DNA from 2 places in the Carboxydothermus pertinax genome. Region 1 is predicted to be linked to the other one. Evidence: riboswitches for the same ligand, from Rfam matches in the RefSeq annotation. Region 1 holds a riboswitch; the other holds the start of a gene.
What was found. Region 1 has a riboswitch for glycine ahead of gcvT (glycine cleavage system aminomethyltransferase GcvT). Riboswitches for the same ligand answer to the same signal wherever they lie in the genome.
Positions count from the first base shown of each region.

Region 2: linked by a shared signal. The riboswitch ahead of cpu_RS08845 (GrdX family protein) and the one ahead of gcvT (glycine cleavage system aminomethyltransferase GcvT) in region 1 are both predicted to bind glycine.

Region 1 covers NZ_BDJK01000043.1:22,086-34,088, reverse strand. The annotation lists gene lipS1 (LipS1 family lipoyl synthase) at 1-630, opposite strand, end outside; gene gcvPB (aminomethyl-transferring glycine dehydrogenase subunit GcvPB) at 618-2,078, opposite strand; gene gcvPA (aminomethyl-transferring glycine dehydrogenase subunit GcvPA) at 2,078-3,412, opposite strand; gene gcvH (glycine cleavage system protein GcvH) at 3,414-3,806, opposite strand; gene gcvT (glycine cleavage system aminomethyltransferase GcvT) at 3,809-4,891, opposite strand; glycine riboswitch at 4,981-5,043, opposite strand; glycine riboswitch at 5,047-5,154, opposite strand; gene cpu_RS09595 (acyl-CoA dehydratase activase) at 5,262-5,996, opposite strand; gene cpu_RS09590 (double-cubane-cluster-containing anaerobic reductase) at 5,996-7,261, opposite strand; gene cpu_RS09585 (methylaspartate ammonia-lyase) at 7,496-8,758, opposite strand; gene hemE (uroporphyrinogen decarboxylase) at 8,974-10,026, shown strand; gene hemH (ferrochelatase) at 10,029-10,907, shown strand; gene hemG (protoporphyrinogen oxidase) at 10,910-12,003, shown strand, end outside.
Region 2 covers NZ_BDJK01000036.1:4,997-16,999, forward strand. The annotation lists gene nadB (L-aspartate oxidase) at 1-1,135, opposite strand, end outside; gene nadA (quinolinate synthase NadA) at 1,148-2,068, opposite strand; gene panD (aspartate 1-decarboxylase) at 2,080-2,451, opposite strand; gene panC (pantoate--beta-alanine ligase) at 2,465-3,316, opposite strand; gene panB (3-methyl-2-oxobutanoate hydroxymethyltransferase) at 3,337-4,167, opposite strand; gene cpu_RS08810 (Rossmann-like and DUF2520 domain-containing protein) at 4,164-5,039, opposite strand; gene folK (2-amino-4-hydroxy-6-hydroxymethyldihydropteridine diphosphokinase) at 5,252-5,737, opposite strand; gene folB (dihydroneopterin aldolase) at 5,739-6,098, opposite strand; gene folP (dihydropteroate synthase) at 6,110-7,291, opposite strand; gene cpu_RS08830 (HD domain-containing protein) at 7,305-7,787, opposite strand; gene cpu_RS08835 (formate--tetrahydrofolate ligase) at 7,856-9,526, opposite strand; gene cpu_RS08840 (thioesterase family protein) at 9,718-10,113, opposite strand; glycine riboswitch at 10,505-10,592, shown strand; glycine riboswitch at 10,593-10,683, shown strand; gene cpu_RS08845 (GrdX family protein) at 10,757-11,152, shown strand; gene trxB (thioredoxin-disulfide reductase) at 11,178-12,003, shown strand, end outside.

The DNA.
Region 1 (12,003 bases):
ATCGGGAAAAAGTTTATGCGTAAATTCAAAAACTTCAGTTACCTTGGCAATTTCCGGTGGTTTTCGCTCGAAAAAGCCCGTATTGGGGGTAGGGCGGAAGATAATAAACACAATCGCCGGAGGATTAAATTCCCCAAGCGCTTTTATGGCCATAAATTCCCCTTTAATTTCCCCGCCCAAAAGGCCAATAGTTATATGGGGTAGCACCGGAACTTTCGCCTTTAATTTCCGGTAAGTGTTTAAATAATCTTCCCCGGTTTTATTTAAGTGATAAACTTTAGCGATCGTTTCGTCATCTACAACAAAATCAAAGGACACCGTATCTGCTATTTGGGCCAATAGGTCAATTTCCCGGTCGTCATCGATTAATCCCACATGAAAATTGTATTTTAAGTTTCCTTTTTGGTCGGCTAAAAATTCCGCATGTTTTAACCACGGAACTTTACCGTCTTTAGTGCAACCACCACTTATTAAAAGACTTTTAACCTTTTTTAAATTCGGTATTTTTTCTACAGGAAGCATACTTTTTAAATAATGACCCCCACAGTGGGCGCAGTTTAAAGCGCAGTGGGGGCCGGTAACCGTAACCGGTTTGGTTTTATGAGGATAAACAAAAGTTATTTTTGCCAATCTTTACTCCACCTCAAAATTGGATTTCGTGCTGCCCCCACCTCATCCAAACGGCCCACAGGAGTGACGTGGGGAGCTTCATGGAGAAGTTCTGGATTTTCCTCTACTTCCCGACTTATGGCAACCATTACCTCAATAAACCGGTCTAAAGTTTCCTTGGATTCCGTTTCTGTAGGCTCAATCATCAGCGCTTCGTCCACAATAAGCGGGAAGTAAATAGTTGGTGGATGAACACCATAGTCTAAAAGCCGTTTGGCGATGTCCAAGGTACGAACCCCTTTTTCCTTTTGCCACTTACCGGACAGGACAAACTCGTGCTTGCAGAGCCGGTCATAGGGCAGATAAAAATATTTTTTAAGCTTTTCTCTTAAATAGTTGGCGTTTAAAACAGCTTTTTGGCTGACATCGACAAGGCCTTCGCCACCTAAAGCTTTTAAGTAAGTATAAGCTTTAACCACTACCAGGAAATTGCCGTAGAAGGTTCTTACTTTGCCAATAGAATTGGGCAGGTTGTAATTAAAGTAGTACCTATCCCCTTCTTTCTCCACCACCGGAACCGGCAAAAACTCCGCTAAATGGGCTTTTACCCCTACCGGTCCGGATCCAGGCCCACCGCCGCCGTGCGGAGTGGAGAAAGTTTTATGGAGGTTAATGTGCATTACGTCAAAACCCATGTCTCCGGGCCGGGTAACCCCCAAGATAGCGTTTAAGTTTGCGCCATCGTAATACAAGAGGCCTCCTACATCATGCACCATTTTAGCAATTTTGACAATTTCTTCTTCAAACAACCCTAAAGTATTAGGGTTAGTGAGCATTAAAGCGGCAACGTCTTTATCCAAAACTTTCGCCAGCTCTTCGGGATCCACCAACCCCCGGTCATTGGATTTAATAGAAATCACATCAAAGCCGCACATGGCAGCCGTTGCCGGGTTAGTACCGTGGGCTGAGTCCGGAACTATTACTTTTGTCCGTTTTTCCCCTCTTTTCGCCAGGTAAGCTTTTATAATCATAATCCCGGTAAATTCCCCATGGGCGCCGGCTGCCGGCTGCAAGGTAAACCGATCCATACCAGTGATTTCTTTTAAGTATTGTTCGGTATCATATAATAACTCTAAAGCTCCCTGGGCCAACTCTTCCGGAACATAGGGATGAAGTTCCGCAAAGCCGGCAAGCCTTGAAGTATCTTCATTTATCTTGGGGTTATACTTCATGGTACAGCTTCCCAGGGGGTAAAAACCGTTATCCACGCCAAAATTCCGCCGGGATAAGCCCACATAATGACGGACAACATCCACTTCCGCAACTTCCGGGAGGTCCGGTTCGGTCTCTCTAAACATTCCTTCCGGTAAAAGTTTGGTAACATCTTTTGCTGGAACATCTAACTCTGGAAGCTCAAAACCGGTTCTTCCTTCTTTCGACAATTCAAAAATCAAAGGATAGCTTCCCATTACCGGTCACCTCCCATTACTTCTACCAATGTATCGATTTCTTCCCGGGTGCGTTTTTCAGTAACCGCAATCATTAAAGCTGGTGCTAATTCCGGGTAAAAACGGCTTATACCCGGCCCCGCCAAAATATGGTGTTTTAAAAGTTTTTGGGTAATTTCCTCTTCATTTTTAACTTTTACCACAAACTCTTTAAAGAATGGCCCGGTAAATAAAGGTTCATAGCCTTCGCCAATTAAACGTTCAAAAGCATAATGGGCTTTTTGTAAGCTTTGCAGGGCAATTTCTTTTAACCCCTTTTTTCCCACCGTTGCCAGATAAACGGTCGCTGCCAAAGCATTTAACGCCTGGTTACTGCAAATATTGGAAGTTGCCTTTTCCCGGCGGATGTGCTGTTCTCTGGCCTGCAGCGTTAAAACAAAGCCACGGTTGCCCTGGCGATCAGTAGTTAAACCTACCAACCGTCCAGGCATCCGGCGGGCTAAATCCTTCCGGGCGGCAAAAAAGCCAAGGTGCGGCCCCCCAAAGGCAAGACCATTACCTAAAGCCTGCCCATCACCCACCGCAATGTCTGCCCCGTATTCCGCCGGCGGTTTTAAAATCCCCAGGGAAATGGGGTCTACTGCTGCTACCAGCAGGCCTTTTTTAGCATGGATTAAACGACTTATTTCCTCCACTGGTTCTAATTGGCCAAAGAAGTTTGGCTGTTGTACCAAAACCGCAGCGGTTTTATCGTCAATAAGCTCTTCAAGTTTTTCTAAATCCACAGTGCCATTTTTCCGGGGCGCTTCTACTACGGTAATCCCCGGCCCCCAAGTGTAGGTTTTAACTACACTCCGGTATTCGGGATGGATAGTAGCTAAAACTAAAATTTTATCCCGCCGGGTTTGATTTACTGCCATCAGAGCAGCTTCAGCCAAAGCTGATCCGCCATCGTACATCGACGCATTGGTGATATCAAGCCCGGTTAGTTCGCAAATCATGGTTTGGTACTCAAAAATGGACTGTAATACCCCCTGGCTCATTTCTGCCTGATAGGGAGTATAGGCTGTATAAAACTCCGAGCGAAGTAAGATGTGATTTACCACCGAAGGTACATAATGGTCGTATACTCCTGCACCCAAGAAGGTTAGATATTTATCCGCAGAACCGTTTTGTGATGCTAGCTTTGCTAAGTGCTTTTTAACTTCAAGTTCTGACATCCCGGAAGGAAGATTTAAGGGCCTTTTAAGTTTAACCTCTTCCGGGATATCAGCAAACAAATCATCAATGGTATTTAAGCCAAGGCTACTTAACATTTCCCGGACTTCGTCCGGGGTATGGGGAGTATACTTCAAATTATTCGCCTTCCTCTTCTAAAAGTTTTTCGTAATCTTCGGGGGAGAGTAGTTCTTCCAATTCCGCTTCATTGGAAATTTCAACTTTAATCATCCACCCCTTACCATAGGGGTCTTCATTTACCAATTGAGGTGAATCAATAACTTCCTCATTTACTTCCAGTACTTTTCCGGAGACCGGAGCATATAAGTCGGAAGCAGCTTTTACCGACTCTACCACCCCAAAGGTGTCCCCAGCGGTAATTTCATCACCCACTCCAGGAAGCTCAATAAATACGATGTCTCCCAGTGATTTTTGGGCAAAATCAGTAATCCCTACAATACCAATATTGCCGTCTACCTTAATCCACTCATGCTCACGGCTGTACTTTAAATCCTTAGGCACATTACTCATGCTTATTTCCCCCTTTTGTAAAATGGTTTTGGAACTACCCGGGCACGAACGCCCTTCCCCCGAATGATTACTTCCAACTCGGTACCAATTTCCGCCGCGTCGATATCAACCATGGCTAAAGCCAGGTTTTTCTTAAAATACGGCGCAAAGGTACCGGAGGTAACAAAACCTACTCCCCTTTGGTTAAATACTATTTCGTAGCCCTGGCGCGGAATTCCTGCTCCAATCATTTCCAAACCAACAATTTTTCTTTTAAGCCCTGCATTTTTTTGGGCAAGTAAAGCTTCTTTTCCCAGAAAATCTTCCTTGGTAAACTTAACGGCCCAACCAAGTCCCGCCTCAAGAGGCGTAATCTCGGCTGAAAGTTCATGGCCGTATAACGGAAGGCAGGCTTCAAACCTTAAAGTATCCCGGGCACCAAGCCCTGCTGGTTTTACCCCAAGACTTAATAGTTCATTCCAAATTTTTGCCGCGTGAATGGGGGTAAAATAAATTTCAAAGCCATCTTCGCCGGTATAGCCGGTGCGGCTTACCAAGCAGGGAATACCCGCTACCTCTATTTCCACAAAACCAAAATATTTAATCCGGTTTAAGTCAAAAGAAGTTAGTTTTTGCAAGACCTCCTGAGCCCGGGGACCCTGGAGAGCAATTTCCGCCGTTTGGTCCGATAAGTCGGTTACCGTTACATCTTCCCACTTATGTTCTATAATATAGGCAAAATCCTTATCTTTGTTGGAAGCATTCACTACCAATAAGTAATGGTCGTTGGAATACTTATAGGCCAATAAATCATCAACCGTCCCGCCGTTTGGATAACACATGGTAGTATAAATTACCTCACCAGGATTTAAGCGGGAAGCATCATTGGTAATCAAGTAGTTTACAAATTCTTCAGCCCTGCTACCCAAAATTTCAATTTCTCCCATATGGGACACATCAAACATCCCCACATCGGTACGAACAGCCATATGTTCTTCCAAGATACCGGTATACTGAACCGGCATTTCCCAGCCACCAAAGGGTACCATTTTGGCCCCAAGCTTTAAGTGCTCTTCAAAAAGCGGAGTTCTTTTTAAACTTTCCATCCCATCACCCTTTTTTCTTAGTTTTTGCAGCTTTTGTTTTTTAATCCAAAAAATAAAAAGACAGATAGCTAAAACCTAAACGCTTTAGCCTCTGTCCTTTGACCTGAGAGATTATTCTCCCCGTGGGTGCCCAGTCCTGGGACTCTCCAGAGCTTCGTCCAGCAACAGTCCTTTTGCCTGAGAGTTTCACCTTTAAAGCCAAGCAAAACTTTAAAGGCTTACTCCTTCGGCGCCCGAGTCCGGGTCTCTCCTGCTGCCTTCATCCGCCGTATTTAGTTTTCTGTATACATTTTATGATAAATTTCGCATTAATTCAACAATTTTTATATTTGTGAAAATTTTAATTTATAGAAAGCCTGGAAGGTTACCCTCAGGCTTCTTTAGCAATTAAAGCAGCCCCTAAAGCAGCGGTCACCGACGGTTCTGGTGGCACAACCACCTCAATTCCCAGTTCTCTTTGTAAAAAAAATCTTAGGGCTTTGTAGTTCGCCCCACCACCGGTAAATATTAATTTTCGGGGTTGGCCAAGGCTTGCGACAAATTTGGCAAGCCTTTTGGCTACTGTTTTAAATAACCCCGCTACTACTTCTCTTTTAGGAGTTCCACGGGCAAGCAACGAGATAACTTCAGATTCGGCAAAGACAGTGCACATGGAATTTATAGGAACTGCCTTAACTTCATTAACCAAAACCTCATCCTGGAATTCATCCCCAATTGCCGCTAAAATTACTTCTAAAAATCTGCCCGTTCCAGCAGCACATTTATCATTCATTAAAAAATTAACTACCCTTCCTTGACCATCCTTTTTAATTATTTTAGCATCCTGACCGCCTAAATCTAAGATAAATTCAACCTCGGGAAATAATTCATGGCAGCCCTTGGCCTGACAGGTTATTTCCGTTACAACTTTTCCCCGGTTAAAAGCCACCCGACCGTAACCGGTAACTACCAATCGTTGAATATCCTCTCCTGTCTCTCTTAAGATAGCCTCTCCGGCTTTCACCGGTTCAAATTTAGTGGGAATAATCTTAAAAAGAAGGCTTCCATCCTCTCTTATAATTACTAATTTCGTATTGGTAGAACCTAAATCTAATCCTGCAAACACTATTTTATCATCTCCAAAAAGGCTTCAATCCGGGTTTTTAACTGCCCCTGGTCTTCATCGGAAAAGTCGCTTTCTAACTTTAATACCGGAATGTTGCGATTCTCCAGCTCCCTGCTAACGAAGTAACTTTCCACTCCATAGGGTTGACAAAACTGCAAAGAATAGTGAATTACCCCGTCTACTTGTAATTTATTAGCCAGCCCTAAAAGGTCCTCTATACGGCCAGGGTTGGGGGTAAAGCAAGCACAATTTACCTTTAAAGATCTTGCTGCAATATTTTTTAACATTCCGTCCATGTCATCGGCTGGTTCTACTAAATCCTTAAAATACCTTTCCCCGGTACAAGTTTCCTCTCCCACTACCACTCCGCCGGCTCCTTCAATTAAGGCATGGATTTTCCAGTGGGGTATGGGCTGAGGGGTACCGGTAATTAAGATTCTCGGGGCATCTTTGGGAGCTACCCCTTCCCCCCGGGCAACCCTTTCTTCTAATTCGTCACAGAGTTCGTTTACCTTGGAAGCAAATCGTTCAGGGTCATCAAAAAAGGCCAATTGATTAATTAAAAGGACATCCAAGCCATGGATAGGAGCAGGGTTATGTTTTCTTAAATCCGAAAGCCTTTTTAAGGCTTGTCGTTTTTTGTTTATTTTTTCAATTCCTTCTCTTAAGTTTTCGGCATTTAATTTAACTCCAGTCGTTTCTTCCACAAATCGCACAAAATCTTTAATTTCAGCTTCCCAAAATTCTCGGTCTCGTGCTTCTTTTTTCTGGGGAAGTTCCATCACATGCACTGGAATATATTCATTTAAAATCTCCCAGGCTTTTTTCTTGCCATCACAAGTAGTTTCCCCTACTACACAATCCGCCACCTGGAAATATGGACAAATTCTCTCAATTTTAAAGCCCATTGCTGATTTAATAAGCGGACAAAGATTGCGGGGCAAGACCGTCTCCCCTGCCGGAATTGGATACTGCGCACCGGCGCAAAGGCCTATGCAAGCACTGCCGGTAGCATTAATAATTTCCTCCGGAACATAAACGCAAAAAGTCGCAAACACTTTTTTACCTGCATGTTTTAAGTTGTAAAGCTCGTGCACTCTAATTCCATGAATATCCCCTACTACCGCATCAAAGTAGTCCATTTTTTTAGGTCGATTGGGTCGATTTAAAAAAAGTTCGGTATAAACCCCCGGCACCGGAGCCAAAAATTCATCGTGTTTCTCCAAATCAACATTCAAAGTCTTCCACAGTTCTCGATTGTCCATAGCTCTCCTCCTTTTTTAAAGGGAGGAAGTGGGAATCGAACCAAACCCCCAAAATTGTCCATTGGATTTAAAGTCCTCCGGGGCAACCAGACCCTCCCCTCCCCAAAAGTTTATAATTTTTTTCACAATTAATCTTATATTAATTGTTTTTATTTGTAAAATTCCATTTTTTTATTTTTACTTCGCGTAAGTATTGCAAAATGGAATAAAAAAACCGGAAGACGTTCCTTCCGGCTAACCAACTTTTTTCTGGATTAAAGATTTATTTTTCTTTAAAATCGCTAAAGTCCTCAGCATTTCATTCCGCATGATAGTTAAACCTTCATCCACACCCATGCCAGGCTTTACTAAGAGCTGATCCGGCCCTGTAGCAAGGCCCACGTGAACCGAAACCTTAGCCGATATATCGGTTTCGTTGCAGCTGCCACCCAAATAGGCACCGATACCATTTCCCTTGGCATATAAAACCGCATCAATAATATCGTTTACCCCCCCTAAGTCCGGGGATTTAATTTGGACCATTAAACCTGCCCGCGCATCCACAAATTCTTTGATATCAGCAAGGTTGTTACACCATTCATCAGCTACAACAACTACTTTACTACCTAAGGAATAAAGCTTCTCTTGCAAATACCTTAACCCTTCAATTTGCCGTTCCTTTGAGCCAAGATCCACCGGTCCCTCCACTCTTAAAAGATGCGGATAAACCCTTTCTTCCAATCTCGCTAAGTATTCGGCTACCTGGTCTAAATTATCACTAAAGACAATTCCGAGGGTACCGTAAACGTCAAAATGAAATATCGGCAGGTAGTCAGGATCCCCTAAGACTTTTACCCGCTGTTTTAACCACAGGGCGTATTCGGTCAAATCTTTCCCTTCTGCACCGATTTTCGAGGGGTGATTAAATAAACCATGGGGTAAGACATCCACCCGTTTTAATATCATTTTATCAGCATTGGTATAGCGGTCGTCCCCCGATTGGGCAAAGAGCGGTACAGGATTTAATAAAAGCTTTAAGCCATATTCTTTAGCAATTACCTCCGCCATGGTAGAGTGGTTAATCTTTGCTACCGCATCTAACAACGCCTGGGTTAACCCGTAACGTAAGGCAGTGTGATATTTTTTTCCCTGTTTATCGGTAAGATTATCAAAATACCAAGCCGCTTCTTTAAAGCTAAGGAGGTTATAGCCAACTAACTTAGGCTTTATTTCCTCTTCCAAAACTCTTAAAAAATTGTCCGCTAAAAACACAGGATCCCGGCCGTCTACTCCGGAATACTGCACCGCAACGCAGTCTCCCACCGCAATTTCTCCGTTTTCTAAAAAAAGCATAATAGATACCGCTTCGCCACCCTGGCGTATCCTGGAAAAACCTGGGGTTAAAGGTTCGCCTTTATAAGTAAAGCCATCAGCTACGGCTCCGCTTTTAATTGCTTTTTGGTCATCAAAATAAAAACCAGAACTGCCTTTGACAAAAAGTACATCGTTAATCAGCATGACATCGACCCCATTTCTGTATTTTGTATACAGTATAATTTTATCCATATTTAATTTTTAATGCAAGCTACTTTTAAAGATTTTTAAAAATTAATGATTTTTATTTCTTCTTATACAAGGAATAAAAGATATAATATTGAATATATATATTAGTTTAGTATTGAATATTTATTTTAGTTTAGTTTACGAATCGGTCCCGAGAAAGGAGTAAAGCTATGAATAATACTTTCTTAAAAGCTTGCCGCCGGGAAGAAACTTCCTATACCCCGGTTTGGCTCATGCGTCAGGCCGGCCGCTACATGGCCGAATATATGGAAATTAGAAGTAAATACTCTTTTTTAGAAATGTGCAAAACCCCCGAACTGGCAGTAGAGGTAACGCTGCAGCCGGTAAGAAAGTTAGGGGTCGATGCCGCAATCTTGTTTGCCGATATTCTTTTACCCTTGGAGGGAATGGGCATTGGCTTTCGCTTTGCTAAAGATGAAGGTCCGGTAATCGAAAATCCCGTTCGAACCATAGATGATGTGAAAAAAGTTCGGATAATTACCCCTGAAGAAGATGTGCCGTATGTTTTAGAAGCTATAAAAATATTACGCCGGGAGCTTGCTGACAAAGTTCCGCTTATTGGCTTTTCTGGCGCTCCCTTTACTTTAGCAAGTTATATTATAGAAGGGGGCGGTTCCAAAACTTACGTCCAGTGTAAAAGACTTATGTGGGAAGCGCCGGAAGCCTGGCATGAACTTTTAAGCAAGATTGCCGAATCCACGGTGCGTTACTTAAAAGCCCAAATTGCAGCCGGAGCTCAAGCGGTTCAGGTTTTTGATTCCTGGGTGGGAACGCTTTCTCCCCAAGATTATAAAAAATATGTCCTGCCCCACAGCAAATATGTTTTTGATAATTTAAAAGATGCCGGCGTTCCGGTCATCCACTTCGCTAACAATGCCGGCAGCATGTTAGAATTAATTGCTGCCGCTGGAGGGGATGTAGTAGGCCTTGACTGGCGGGTAAATTTGGATACCGCCTGGCAGACCGTAGGCTTTGACCGGGGAGTGCAAGGAAATCTTGATCCTATAGCTCTCTTTGCTCCCAAGGAAGTTATTCGGAAAAAAGTAAAAGACATTTTAATAAAAGCCGGCAAACGCCCGGGACATATCTTTAACTTAGGTCACGGCATTCATAAGGAAACTCCGGTGGAAAAAGCTCAGTATCTGGTGGAAGTAGTCCACGAATTAAGCAGCTTAAGTTATGAAGAACTTTTGGAGGCTTAAAAATGAAGGCCGTAGTTTTAGTAGCCTTTGGCTGCCCGGATAGCCTTGAAAATATTGGTCCCTTTATGTCTAAAATTATGGGCAAAATCCCCCCGCCGCCGGTGGTAGCTGCAGTCCGCGGCCGCTATGAAAGAATTGGCGGAAAGTCTCCTTTAACTGAAATAACCCAAAAACAAGCCAAAGCTTTAAAGGTAGAACTTGGGGAAGGTTACCTGGTAGATTTTGCTTACCAGTACTGGTCGCCGGAAATTCCAGAGGTTGTTTCTAAGCTTGTTTTAAAAGGGGTAAAAGTAATTTATTTTCTGCCAATGTCTTCTTTTAATTCCAGCGTTTCCACCGGAGCTTATCAAAAAACTATTAAAAGCTTGGAAAATCGGTTTCCTACCGTTAAGTTTTTTTTTAGCGGGGGATTGGCTTATGAACCACTCTTTATAGAAGCTCACCGGGACCTTTTGCAGAAAGCCCTAAAGACTTATTCTCCGGAGGATTCCGGTATAATTTTTACCGCCCATAGTTTACCAAAAAACGCCATAGAAAAGGGAGATCCCTACTTTGATGAATTTTTAACCGCTGCAAAGAAGTTAGGGAGTTCTTTCCCTTTTCCCTGGGCGTACGCTTTTCAAAGTAAAGGTAAGTCCCAAGGGGAATGGCTTTCCCCGGGGGTCGAAGAAGTAATTGCCGAATTCACCACCAAAGGAATAAAAAATATTGTCATAGACCCTATTGGTTTTGTTGCCGATCATGTTGAAACCCTTTACGATTTAGATATTGAGCTTAAAGAAAAATTTTCTGACGTTAATATTAAACGGCTTTCAGCCTTAAACACTCATCCATATTTTATCAAAGCTTTAAAGCAGCTGGTCTTAAAACTGGAGGGATAAAATTGTCTGATTTCTTGGTTATAGGCGGTGGTATAGCCGGTCTTGCTGCTGCCTATGAACTTTTTCGGGAAGGACAGGATTTTATCTTAATTGAGGAAGACAATTATTTTGGCGGAAAAGTTAAAACTAACTTAAGAGATGGCTTTGTTATTGAAGGCGGCCCCGACTGTTTTTTATCAGAAAAACCGCAGGTGTTTCAAATTGCCCGGGAGTTAAAATTTGAAGATAAAATAATTGGCACTAATGACGAATTTAAAGGTACTTATATTCTTTCTAAAGGTCGGCTCCACGAACTTCCCGAAGGCCTGATGATGATGGTACCAACCAAAATTATTCCTTTTGTTTTAAGCCCCTTAATTTCCTGGCCGGGAAAAATCCGCATGGGCTTAGACTTATTTATTCCCCCAAAAAAAGATGATAGTGATGAAAGTTTATACAGCTTTGTCACCCGGCGCCTCGGGAGGGAAGCTTTAGAAAAAATTGCTGAGCCACTAATTGGCGGCATTCACGCCGGTACCCCTGAAGAAATGAGTATTAAAGCAACTTTTCCCCGTTTCGTGGAAATGGAAAAAAAATACGGCAGCTTAATCAAAGGAATGCTTACCGCCAAAGCTCAAGCGGTTAAAAAACCAAAAACAAAGTCAAAAACCACGTATTTCATGAGCTTTCAAAAAGGGATGGGGGAACTTGCCGAAAATATAGTGGCAAATCTTCCAGAATATAAACTTTTTTCCGGCAAAAAAGCCATTAAGATTTCTTATAAAAATGGAAAATACCAGACCTTTTTAAGTGACGGAGAAGTAATTGAAAGTAACCATGTTATCTTAGCGGTACCTTCATATGTTGCCGCCGAGCTTCTTGAAGAACTAAACAGCGACCTTGCCGGGCTTTTAACTCAAACCGGTTTTGCTTCTTCGGCTACTATTACTTTAGCTTACAAAAAAGCTGATTGGCCTTTTGCAGTAAATTCCTTTGGTTTTGTTGTACCGCGAATTGAAAAGCGTCATCTTATGGCGATTACCTATAGTTCGGTCAAATGGAACCACCGGGTACCCTCTGAGGACTACCTATTAGTCCGTGGCTTTTTAGGCGGGGC
Region 2 (12,003 bases), on a different contig from region 1:
GGTTAGCCCCATGAACCCCCTGGCAGGCTACCTCCCCACAGGCATAAAGCCTGGCTAAATCCGTTTCCCCCCAGATGTTGGTTCGAACTCCTCCCATAAAATAATGCGCCGCCGGTAACACCGGAATTAAATCCTTTTTAGGATCTAATCCATTTTCCTTTAATGTTTTTACAATTCTTGGTATTCCCGCTAACTGTTCCTCAGTAAAACTACGTATATCCAAAAACACTGGACCTTTTTGCGCTTGATCCCAGATAGCTCTTGCTACCACATCTCGAGGAGCAAGGTCGGCAAGCTCGTGGTAGTTTTTCATAAAATACTCCCCAGCCGCGTTTACGAGTTTGGCCCCTTCTCCCCGGACAGCTTCACTGATAAGAAATTTTTGCCGGCCAGGCAAATTTAAGGCGGTAGGGTGAAACTGGAAAAACTCCATATCCATTACTCCTGCCCCTGCCCGGTAAGCCATGGCAATACCGTCTCCGGTAGCTACTTCCGGATTGGTAGTCTCCCGGAAAACTTGACCGGCACCGCCAGTGGCCAAAACCGTAAACTTACTTAAAAATAAACGTAAATGCCCTTTCTCGTCCCAGGCTAAGGCGCCAAGGCACTCCCGGTCTTCGGTAATTAAATCTAAAGTAAAATGATTCTCCATTATCCGGATATGGGGATGGTTTTTAGCTTGGATCGATAAAACCCGCTGAATTTCTTCCCCCGTAGTATCTCCCCGGTATAAAATCCTGCGGCGCCGATGGGCTCCTTCCATTCTAAGGGCGAGTTTTCCATCTTTACGGTGAAAATCCGCTCCTAACTCCACTAAATGGTGAACCCGTTCAATTCCATCCTCCACCAGTACCCGCACCGCTTCCGGATTACATAAACCTGCTCCAGCTTCAATAGTATCCTGATAGTGAAGTTCCGGTGAATCATCTTCCGGATCAACCGCCGCTGCAATCCCCCCCTGAGCTAAGTCGGTATTGGTATCTCCCAAATTTTTCTTTGTTAAAACCACTACCTCCCCATAGCGGGCGGCATTTAAGGCAGCATAAAGTCCAGCAATTCCGCTACCGATTACCAGGTAATCGGATTTATACACCGGAACGCCGGATAAGTCAAAATCAATAAGATACCGGCGCAATCTCTTCTCCCCCTAACCAATAGCAAGCATTTTCTCTAGAGCCTGTAGGGCTTTTTGGGCAATTTCCGGTTCAACCTCAATTTGCGGCTCCAAAGTTTCTAAAGACAGCTTAACTTTTTCAATTGTTGTCAATTTCATATTGGGACAAACAAGTTTAGGTGATGCAAGATAGCACTTTTTGTGAGGCGCTTTTTTGGAAAGCTGATGCATAATCCCAGCCTCAGTACCAATTATAAACTCATCTCCTGGGTCGTTCACCACATAGTTTATAATACCAGTGGTGCTAAATACTCCATCGGCTAAGGCCACCACCTCCGGTCTACATTCCGGATGGACTAAGACTTTAGCATTGGGATATTGGGCCTTTGCTTCACGAATATCATCGGGGGTTAACCGCTGGTGGGTATTGCAATAACCTTCCCAAAGGATTAACTTCCGACCGGTTTTTTTAGCGACATAGTTTCCAAGATTCTGGTCAGGCGTAAAAATAATTTCCTTATCCGAAGGAATACTCTCCACAACTTTTACGGCATTGGCCGAAGTGCAAATTATATCACTTTCAGCCTTGACCGCCGCTGAGGAATTAACATAAGTAACTACCACCGCTCCCGGGTGCTGGGCTTTTTTAGCTCGTAAGCTTTCGGCAGTAATGGTATCCGCTAATGGACATCCTGCATCAATTTCTGGCAGTAATACTATTTTATCCGGGGATAGAATTTTAGCACTTTCAGCCATAAAATGAACTCCAGCAAAAACTATCACTTTTGCCGAAGTCTTAGCCGCCGTACGGGCAAGGCCCAGGGAGTCACCTACATAATCAGCTACTTCCTGGACTTCCGGCCGCTGGTAAAGGTGGGCAAGGATGATAGCATCTTTTTCTTTTTTTAGCCTTACCACCTCGTCCATAATTTTTCGGGTCTTTTCATCAAACATCTCTTTCACTCCTATTCTCTTTGGCCATGAACCTCTTTTTCTTCTATTTTAACGATTTTATTTTTTTCATCAACAAAAACCACTGTCGGTTGCCAATTTTTTGCCTCTTTTTCATCCATTAAGGCATAGGCAATAATAATAATTTTATCTCCCACCTGGCAAAGCCGAGCCGCGGCACCATTTAAGCTAATAACCCCACTACCCCTTTGACCGGGAATAGTATAGGTTTCAAGTCGCGCCCCATTATTTAAATTTACCACCTGTACCTTTTCATTGGGCAAAATTCCTGAAGCCTCTAAAAGTTCTTCATCAATTGTTATACTACCTACGTAATTTAAATTAGCCTCGGTAACCGTTGCCCGGTGAATTTTTCCTTTCATCATGGTCAAAAACACCTTAATCTACCTCCAAAATAAAATTATCTATTAACCGGGTACTCCCTATATAGACCGCTAGAGCTATGATGAATTTGCCCTGAATTTTTTCCATGACCTTTAAATCCGGAACTGACCGAACTTCAACATAATCAATCCGGGCTAGAGGTTCAGTTTTTATATACTCTTCAATTAGTTGTTTTAGCTTTTCCGGGTTTCTCTCTCCGTTTTTCACAAGTTCTTCACCGCGTTTTAATGCCCGGTACAGAATAGTTGCTGCTCTTCGCTCCTCGGGATTTAAATAGGTATTGCGTGAGCTCATCGCCAGACCATCTTCTTCCCGACGGGTAGGTACCCGAACTATTTCTACGTTGAAGTTTAAATCCCGCACTAACTTTTCTATAATAAAAAGTTGCTGGGCATCCTTTTGACCAAAAAAGGCCAAGTCTGGAGTAACAATGTTAAAAAGCTTGGTAACTACTGTAGTAACACCTTTAAAATGCCCTGGACGGGATTTGCCGCACATCACCTCGGTAATTTCCCCGCTAACTTCCACATAGGTAGAAAAACCTTCTCGGTACATCTCTTCAGCAGGAGGAGCAAATACGCAGTCAACCCCTTCTTCCTGAAGAAGTGCTAAATCTCGCTCCAGATCCCGAGGATATTTGGCAAAATCTTCACTTGGGCCAAACTGCAAAGGATTGACAAAAATTGATACTATTACCACATCAGCCTGCTGTTTGGCCGTGCGTACCAAAGATAAATGTCCGTCATGGAGGTAACCCATAGTTGGAACAAAGCCAATAGTTTTACCTTCCCTTTTTTGTTCGGCTATATAAGCTTTAAGAGTTTTTACCTCTGTAAAAAACCGCACTAAGTTCCCTCCTTAAACCATTAATAAATCTTTTCTAAAATCTCTTCAGCAATTGTAAAACTATGTTTTTCTTCTGGAAACTTTTTGTTTTTTACTTCCTCTACATATTTGCCTAAAGCTTCTTTAAATAAACTAGAACTATCCAGATAACGTTTTACAAATTTCGGAAGCATTCTGGGATACATCCCCAAAACATCATGGTAAACCAAGACCTGGCCATCACAATCGGGACCTGAGCCAATGCCAATAGTTGGAATTGAAAGGCTCTGGGTAACTTTCGCCGCCAAAGCCGCCGGCACACACTCTAAAACAATGGAAAACGCCCCTGCTTCTTCTAAAGCTTTAGCATCATCCAAAAGCTTTTGGGCCGTTTTTAAATCTTTTCCTTGAACTTTATAACCGCCGAGGGCATTTACCGACTGCGGAGTAAGCCCGATATGCCCCATTACCGGTATCCCTGCTAAGACAAGCTTAGCCACCAATTCAGCAACTTCACTGCCCCCTTCTAACTTTACCGCCTGAGCTCCCCCTTCTTTTAAAAACCGTCCGGCGTTGTACATTGCGTCGAAAGCATTTGCCTGATATGACATGAAAGGCATATCCGCTACCACCAGGCTTTTTTTGGTCCCCCGCACTACTGCTTTAACGTGGTGAAGCATCTCATCCATAGTAACCGGTATAGTGCTATCATAACCTAAAACCACCATGGCCAAGGAATCCCCCACCAAAAGCACTTCTGCCCCGGCTTCTTCAGCAAAAAGCGCCGATGGATAATCATAGGCGGTAACCATGGCTATTTTTTGCCCCGCCTCTTTCATCTCCTTTAAGGTGTTAACAGTAACCCTGCTCATTTATCGTAAGCCTCCTCGAAAAGTTTTAAGATTTTCTTGCCTTTTTCAGGAAGGTAATCCTCCCGCTTTTTTGCCATCCTTACCGTATGTTTCCCCAAAACCTGATAAAGCTCCATAAGTTTGGGATATTCTTTTAGTCTTTCTAAATGCTGAGCTATTGTTACTGTATCCCCCCGGGCAATAGGGCCAGTTAAGGCTTTTACAGTACCATACTTTTCGATGTTATTTAATGTTCCATAAATCAAAGGTTTTAGCGCTCGAAATCCCTCTTCCCGGTTAATTCCTGAAATTTCTAATAGTTCTAAAGCTGTATCGATTAATGTCACTAAATAGTTGGAAGCCATCACCGCTCCAGTATGATATAAACTTTTTTGGTTTTCTTTTAGATATAATACCTTAGCACCGATAGCCCGTACCAAGTAGGCACCAACTTTAATCCCTTCCGGATCTCCTTCCAGAGAAAAATAAGCCTTGGGCAAAACCTGTCGCCCCATTTCCTGTGAGGCAACCGCCTGCAGGGGGTGCATAGTAAAGGTAATTCCGCCTTTTTCTTTAATCGGACTTAAGATTTTATAACACTGAGAACCACTGGTGTGGGCAAAATATTTCCCTGTAAGATTTGGTAATTTTGCTATTTCGCGGATAACTTTAGCAATTTCTCGGTCAGTAGTAGTTATAAAAATGAGTTCAGACTCCGCTACCAAACTTTCTAAATCCCGATAGACAAAACTGTTTAATTTATAAGCTAATTTTTCAGCGGAAGATAAAGTTTTACTGTAAACCCCACTAATATTAAAACCTTTTTCTCGGAGTAATAACCCTAATGCCCCACCAACCCTGCCTGCACCGATTATCCCAATAGAATTAATCATAAAACCCCCCTCTTTGTGGGTATAGGATAAAAAAAGCCTTCCGAACGGAAGGCTTTTTGTCTCTACTCCCGTCTCGGTCCTCTGGATCCAAGCGGTGGTATTTAATTACTTCAAAGTTAATGTAGGACCCATACCGGTGCCCTCAACGTTATCATAGCAGGTGTAAATCGAGTTTACAATAAGAATTGTGTGGAACATATAAAATAATTTTTTCACAAATTTTTGAATTTTCTAATTCCCTGTTCCTTTTTAAGCCTGGCTGCCGCTTCCCGTAAAGACATCCCCTTTATCTCCCCATCGGGCCACAACTCCAGTAGCGGCAGCACCACAAAGGCCCTCTCGGTAAGACGCGGGTGAGGTAAGGTAAGTTTTTCCCCCTGCCGTTCTTCCCCCTCATACCACAAAAGGTCTAAGTCAATTACCCGCGGGCCGTAGCGGATATGCCTTACCCTTCCCATTTTGGCTTCAATTTGCAGCAATGCCTCTAAAAGTTCCTCGGGGGCAAGCTCTGTCTCTAAAGCTACCGCTGTATTTAAAAACCAGTCCTGCTCTTTATATCCCCAGGGCTCCGTTTCATAAACTCCTGCAGTCTTAATTACTTTAGTAGCTGGTAAACTATTTAGCTCCTCTATAGCTCTTTTGATATTTTCCAGTTTATTACCAAGGTTAGTTCCAACTCCAATATAGGCTAAAGACATATTAACGGCTCCTTTTTATTTCTATATAAACATCACTAAAGCTTTGCGGTAAAGGCGCTCCAGGCTTATGAACAGTAACTTTTACCTCTAAGACCCGGGGAAAATCCGCCAAAATCCTCTGGGCAATTTTTTCAGCTAAAGCTTCAATTAAATTAAAACGGTTATTAACCACTACATCCTCCACTGCCTCTAAAACCTCTTTATAACTTACCGTTTGGGTTAAATCATCCCTTTTTCCCGCAGCCTCTAGCGAAAGGCCTAGTTCTAAATCCAAAATAAACTTCTGCCCCAGCACTTTTTCTTCGGGTAAAACTCCGTGGTAGGCGTAAAAAACTGCACCTTTAATAACAATTTTATCCATCAAAAATCCTCCTACCGCACCATCGCATCAGTCATTTTTGCCACCCGCACCATTTCTTTAACGTCATGAACCCGGATAATATCTACTCCTTTGGCAATACCTAAAGTAACAGTGGCAGCAGTACCTTCTACCCGTTCATTTACCGGTAAGTCCAAGGTTTTTCCAATTAATGATTTCCTGGAAGTTCCAAGAAGAATTGGCTGCCCCAAGCTCTTTAATTCATTTAAACGTTTCATTAAAATTAAGTTGTGCTCTAAACTCTTCCCAAACCCAATCCCGGGATCAATTATTATTTTTTCCCGTGGAATACCGGCCCTAAGACCTATTTTTATACTTTCCTTTAAAAAGCTAATAACTTCTGCTATCAAGTCTTCATACACCGCTTCGGTTTTGTTATGCATCACCACCACCGGTGCCTCATAGCGGGCAGCAACTTCGGCCATTTTGGGATCTTTCTGAAGTCCCCAAACATCATTAATAATATGAGCTCCCGCTTCTAAAACTTTTTCCGCTACAATAGCTTTATAAGTATCCACTGAAATCGGAACTTCAATTTCCCGTACCAGGGCTTCCACTACCGGCAATACCCGGCGGATCTCTTCCTCCGCTGGAACATACTCCGCTCCCGGCCGGGTTGACTCGCCTCCTACATCAATAATATCAGCCCCTTCGGCTACCATTTGCCTGGCATGATTTAACGCCGCTTCAATATCATAGTAGCGCCCACCATCGGAAAAAGAATCGGGGGTAACATTTAAAATTCCCATAATTATAGTTCTTTTTCCAAGGGTAATTTTTTTTCCCCTACAGTCCAGCTCATATTTAGGCAGGCCATTTAAATTGTGTAAAAGTTCCTCAATTTCTTCCGCTAAAGCTTTAAGTCCGAAAGGTTGCATTTTAAGTTTGGGAATAACCTGGCGCCAGACTTTTTCGGTAGCAAAGCATAAAACGTCAGTGGTAGGCACAGTTAAATCTAAAGACCCCCAGGAAGTAGCACAATCCCCCCCTTTGGCTAAAAGTTCTTGTTTTAAAATATTGGCAGCTTTAGTTGCTAAGTTTTTTATTTTAATCGCTCGTAGCACCCCTTTAGGAGCCATCAAATTTTGACCGGGCAAAGTACTGCCAATTTTGGCGATCTCTTTTTTTGCCTCCTCAATATTAGAAAACTCCATGGACCATAAAATATTTTCCATAATAAAACCTCCGTTAATAAAACATCTTTTGGTGAAGTAAGAGCATCTCTTCTCCCTTATGACATTTAGATAAAACTTTACAGCTAAGGCAGGGCCGGGAAAGCTTGTCAGCAAGATATAAGAGCTTAGCAAACCCAGTTGAGTTGCTATTCCGATGGCCAGCTATAGCACCGGTTATTAAGTAAATCTCATCGTCGGTAAATAGTTCTTTTGTCATTAGAATTCTTCGAGCAATCTCCACTCCAATTTTAGCATGATCTAATCCTTTTTGATACTCCTCAACCCTTCCTAGATCATGAAGAAACGCGGTGATATAAACTAATTCTTGAAGTAACTCAAGGTTATTTTCGTAGTTTAATATATGTAAAATTCGGGCCACGTCTAAAAAGTGTTGAACATCATGGCGGCAAAACTCCCTTTCCTTTTCTAAATCAGCAATTATATTAATGCGCCTTACTACTTCTTCATCCCTAACAATCCGCCAAAATCTATCCATGCTCTCCCCAAACTTTCCGTTTATATAGGAAAAAGGGGGATTGCTCCCCCTTTAATTTTAAATTACGTTTAGAATAACCCAGTGATTTTACCATTAGCATCAATGTCAATAACTTCCGCTGCTGGCCGCTTAGGAAGCCCGGGCATGGTCATAATGTCCCCGGTAATCGCTACAATGAAACCAGCCCCCACCGATGCCCGAAGCTCCCGGACGGTGATAGTAAAGCCGGTAGGTCTTCCAAGCTTAGTCGGGTCATCGGATAAGGAGTACTGGGTCTTGGCCATAATCACCGGCATATTGCCAAAGCCCATTTCCTCAAATTTAGCCAGGGTTTTTTCAGCTTCTGCAGTGAAGTTTACCCCATCAGCGCCGTAAATTTCCCGGGCAATGGTTTCTATCTTTTGCTTAATTGACATTTCTAAGTCATAGAGGAAGCGGAAGTTCGCCGGCTTTTCTTCAATTACTTTAAGAACTTTTTGGGCTAGTTCAATACCACCTTCACCACCCTTAGCCCATACTTCCGAGAGAGCAAACTCCGCCCCCGAAGCTTCAATAAGCTCTTTAAGTTTGTTAAGCTCAGCATCGGTATCAGTGGGGAAGCGGTTAATTGCTACTACTGCAGGTAACCCAAACTTGCCAATATTTTCTATATGCTTTTCAAGGTTAGCAAAACCCCTTTCTAAAGCTTCCAAGTTTTCTTTATTGAGTTCTACTTTCGGTACTCCTCCGTTATATTTAAGCGCCCGCACCGTTGCCACAATAACTACCGCTGAAGGCTTAAAGCCGGCAAACCGGCAAACAACGTTGAAGAACTTTTCAGCGCCAAGGTCAGCACCAAAGCCTGCCTCGGTTACAAGGTAATCAGCAAGTTTTAAGGCAATCTTATCTGCCTGGATGGAGTTGGTGCCATGGGCAATGTTGGCAAAGGGCCCACCGTGCACAAAAGCTGGGGTATGTTCTAAAGTCTGAACTAAGTTTGGTTTAATGGCATCTTTCATTAATACGGTCATAGCTCCAGCAGCTTTCAAGTCCCGGACATATACCGGCTTCTGGTCGTATGTATAACCAATTAAAATTCTATTAAACCTTTCTTTTAAGTCCATGAGGTCGGAGGCAAGGCAAAGGATCGCCATAATTTCTGACGCCACAGTAATGTCAAAGCCTGTCTCCCGGGGTACTCCTTGAGCCGGTCCGCCAAGGCCGATAACTACTTTTCTTAACGCCCGGTCGTTTAAGTCCACCACTCTCCGCCAGACCACCCGTCTCGGGTCAATGCCCAACTCGTTTCCCTGGTGGATGTGATTATCGATCATTGCCGCTAAAAGGTTATGAGCAGTAGTGATCGCGTGCAGGTCTCCAGTAAAGTGGAGGTTAATGTCTTCCATTGGCACTACCTGGGCATAACCACCCCCAGCAGCACCACCCTTTACCCCAAAGCTAGGACCTAAAGAAGGTTCCCGTAAAGCAATAATAGTTTTCTTTCCTAAGCGGTTTAAAGCATCACCTAAACCCACAGTGGTTGTGGTCTTTCCTTCTCCAGCAGGGGTAGGATTTATAGCAGTGACCAGTATTAATTTACCATCTGGGCGGTCTTTAATCTTATCCCAAACATGCGCTGCAATTTTGGCTTTGTACTTCCCATACATCTCAATGTCATCTTCGGTAAGCCCCAGCTTTTCAGCAATCTTAACTATGGGCTCAAGTTTTGCCTCCTGGGCGATTTCGATATCGCTCTTCATTTCCTTTCCCTTCCTTTCTAGTTTTTTATTATTAATTATTATTAAAAAAGCCTTTGCTAACTACTTTGGACATCAATTATTAATATATTCGATTAATATACCAAAATTCCTTCTTAAATTTTTAAATTTTTGAAATATTTCTATAGATATTGTAATAACTTTCATTAACTTTATTTTTCTTCCAAGTTCGTTTATTTTTCTTTTGAATTTAGTTTCCCCAAAAATTTTTCAATATTTACGCATACTCTCTCGTGCCGTCCTTCCCCAATTTTCCCCTGCTCATCAAAAGCCTCAACTAAAAAAGTAAGTCGGCGTCCGTCTATAGCAACCAATCTGGCCACAGCTTCTACTTTAGCCCCCAGGGGAGTTGCTTTTAAATGGCTTACTTCCACTTTTGTTCCCACGGTAGTTTCCCCGGGATTTAAAAAATCTTCCACCGCCTTTACCGAAGCTTCTTCCATTAAAGCTATCATCATTGGCGTGGCAAACACCTCTAAACTTCCGCTTTTTACCGATAAAGCGGTGTTTTCAGGCCTAACTGTAGTGCTTGCTCGCCCTTCCAAGCCAACTTTAAGTTCTCCCGCCATCCTAACCCTCCTTTAAACGATTAAAAGCTTTTTTGTCTTTAAAAATTAATTCGGTACCGATTAGCATTTTCCTTTAATTATTTTTCAAATCCTTAAGAGAAAATTTGTTAACTTTAGGTAAATCAGATTGCATATTTTATTTGTACATAAAGGAACTTTTTGCACTTTTTATCACATTTTAAAAAGTCATTAACAGCTTTTTTTCGCCATTTTCTTAATATTCACAAGATAAAAACTTCGAATTTTGTCGAAAAAAATATTTTTTAGAAAAGGACTTGTGTAATTTATCACGAATATATTATAATAGCAATTGAAAAGTTAAGAAAACTTTTCTTTCTCCCCCTGTATAATTTTTTCTCCATCCCCCCAAATTAATAGTGAAATTTCCTGAATGATGGTGGCGGGAGAGACCCCTTTATAGGGGCGCCGAAGGAGCAAGGGAAACCGAAACTCTCAGGCAAAAGGACCGCAACCGGACGGGACTCTGGAGAGTCCGCAGTTGGCGGCACCAAAGGAGTAACCCGGGATTTCCCCGGGAATCTCTCAGGTCTTAGGGACAGAGGTCGGTAATAAAATTGGCCTCTGTCCTTTTCTTTTTAGTACCGCAGGAGCATATTAAGTCATTTCCTTGGAGGAAATCGAAATGATCGTGATTACAAACAACCCAAAAGTAAAAGAATATATACAAAAGTACCAGCTTAATAAAAGATTTTCCCTTTTATGGGTAGATGGCTTTACCGAGGACGTCCTGGAAAAAGTTCGCGACCTCTGTCATTTCGGCCATAAACTTTTAACCCATCCTTTAACAGGAAGTATTAAACCCAACCAAACCCCTTATAAAACTGTAGTTGTAGATCACCTAGAGCAAGAGATAGATTTTAACTCCATCTTAATAGCTGAAAACAGTTATTTTAAAACACTAGAACTTTTAACCAAACGCCCTCGCCCTAAGGAGACAGAGCTATTTTTAGATGACTTTGCTGTCATAGACCTGGACTTTTTTAAAAGTTTTTTGACCAGCCTGGGTCTTATTATATAAAGCTTTAAAAGAAGGAGGAGTGTCCATGGAAAGATATGACGTGATTATCATCGGGGCAGGTCCAGCAGGATTGTCTGCTGCTCTCTACAGCGCCCGGAGTAAGCTTTCCACCCTTTATATCGAAAAGCTTTCTACCGGCGGTCAAGCTGCCACTACCGATGAGATTGAAAATTACCCCGGTTTTGCCCGCGGCATTCCAGGACCAGACTTAACCCAGCAAATGGAACAGCAAGCTCAAAGATTTGGCGCCAAAAAACTTAATGCAGAAGTCAAGGCCATAGAACTTCAAGGAGATGACCGGATTGTCAAAACCACTAAAGGCGATTTAATTGCGAAAGTTGTTATTATCGCTTCCGGTGCCGCACCTAAACTTCTCGGTTGTCCGGGTGAGTTAGAATTTAGAGCTCGCGGGGTCTCCTACTGTGCCACCTGTGACGCTGCCTTTTACGAAGGCGCTAACGTCATGGTCGTAGGCGGCGGCGACTCAGCAGTAGAAGAAGCCTGCTACCTCACCAAGTTTGCTGAAAAAGTAACTCTCGTCCATCGCCGCGATACCTTGAGAGCCACCAAAGTTCTCCAGGAAAGGGCTTTTGCTAACGAAAAACTGGAAATTCTCTGGAATACCGTAGTTGAAGAAATTATTGGTACCGATGTAGTTGAAAAAGTCCGCCTTAAAAATGTCGTCACCGGCGAAGTTTTTGAAAAAGAAATTGACGGCATTTTTATCTATGTCGGCCTTGAACCCAACACCGAATTTGTCAAAAGCTTAGTAACCTTAGACGAACGCGGGTATATTATTACCGATGAAAATATGCGCACTAATATCCCGGGAGTCTATGCTGCCGGAGATG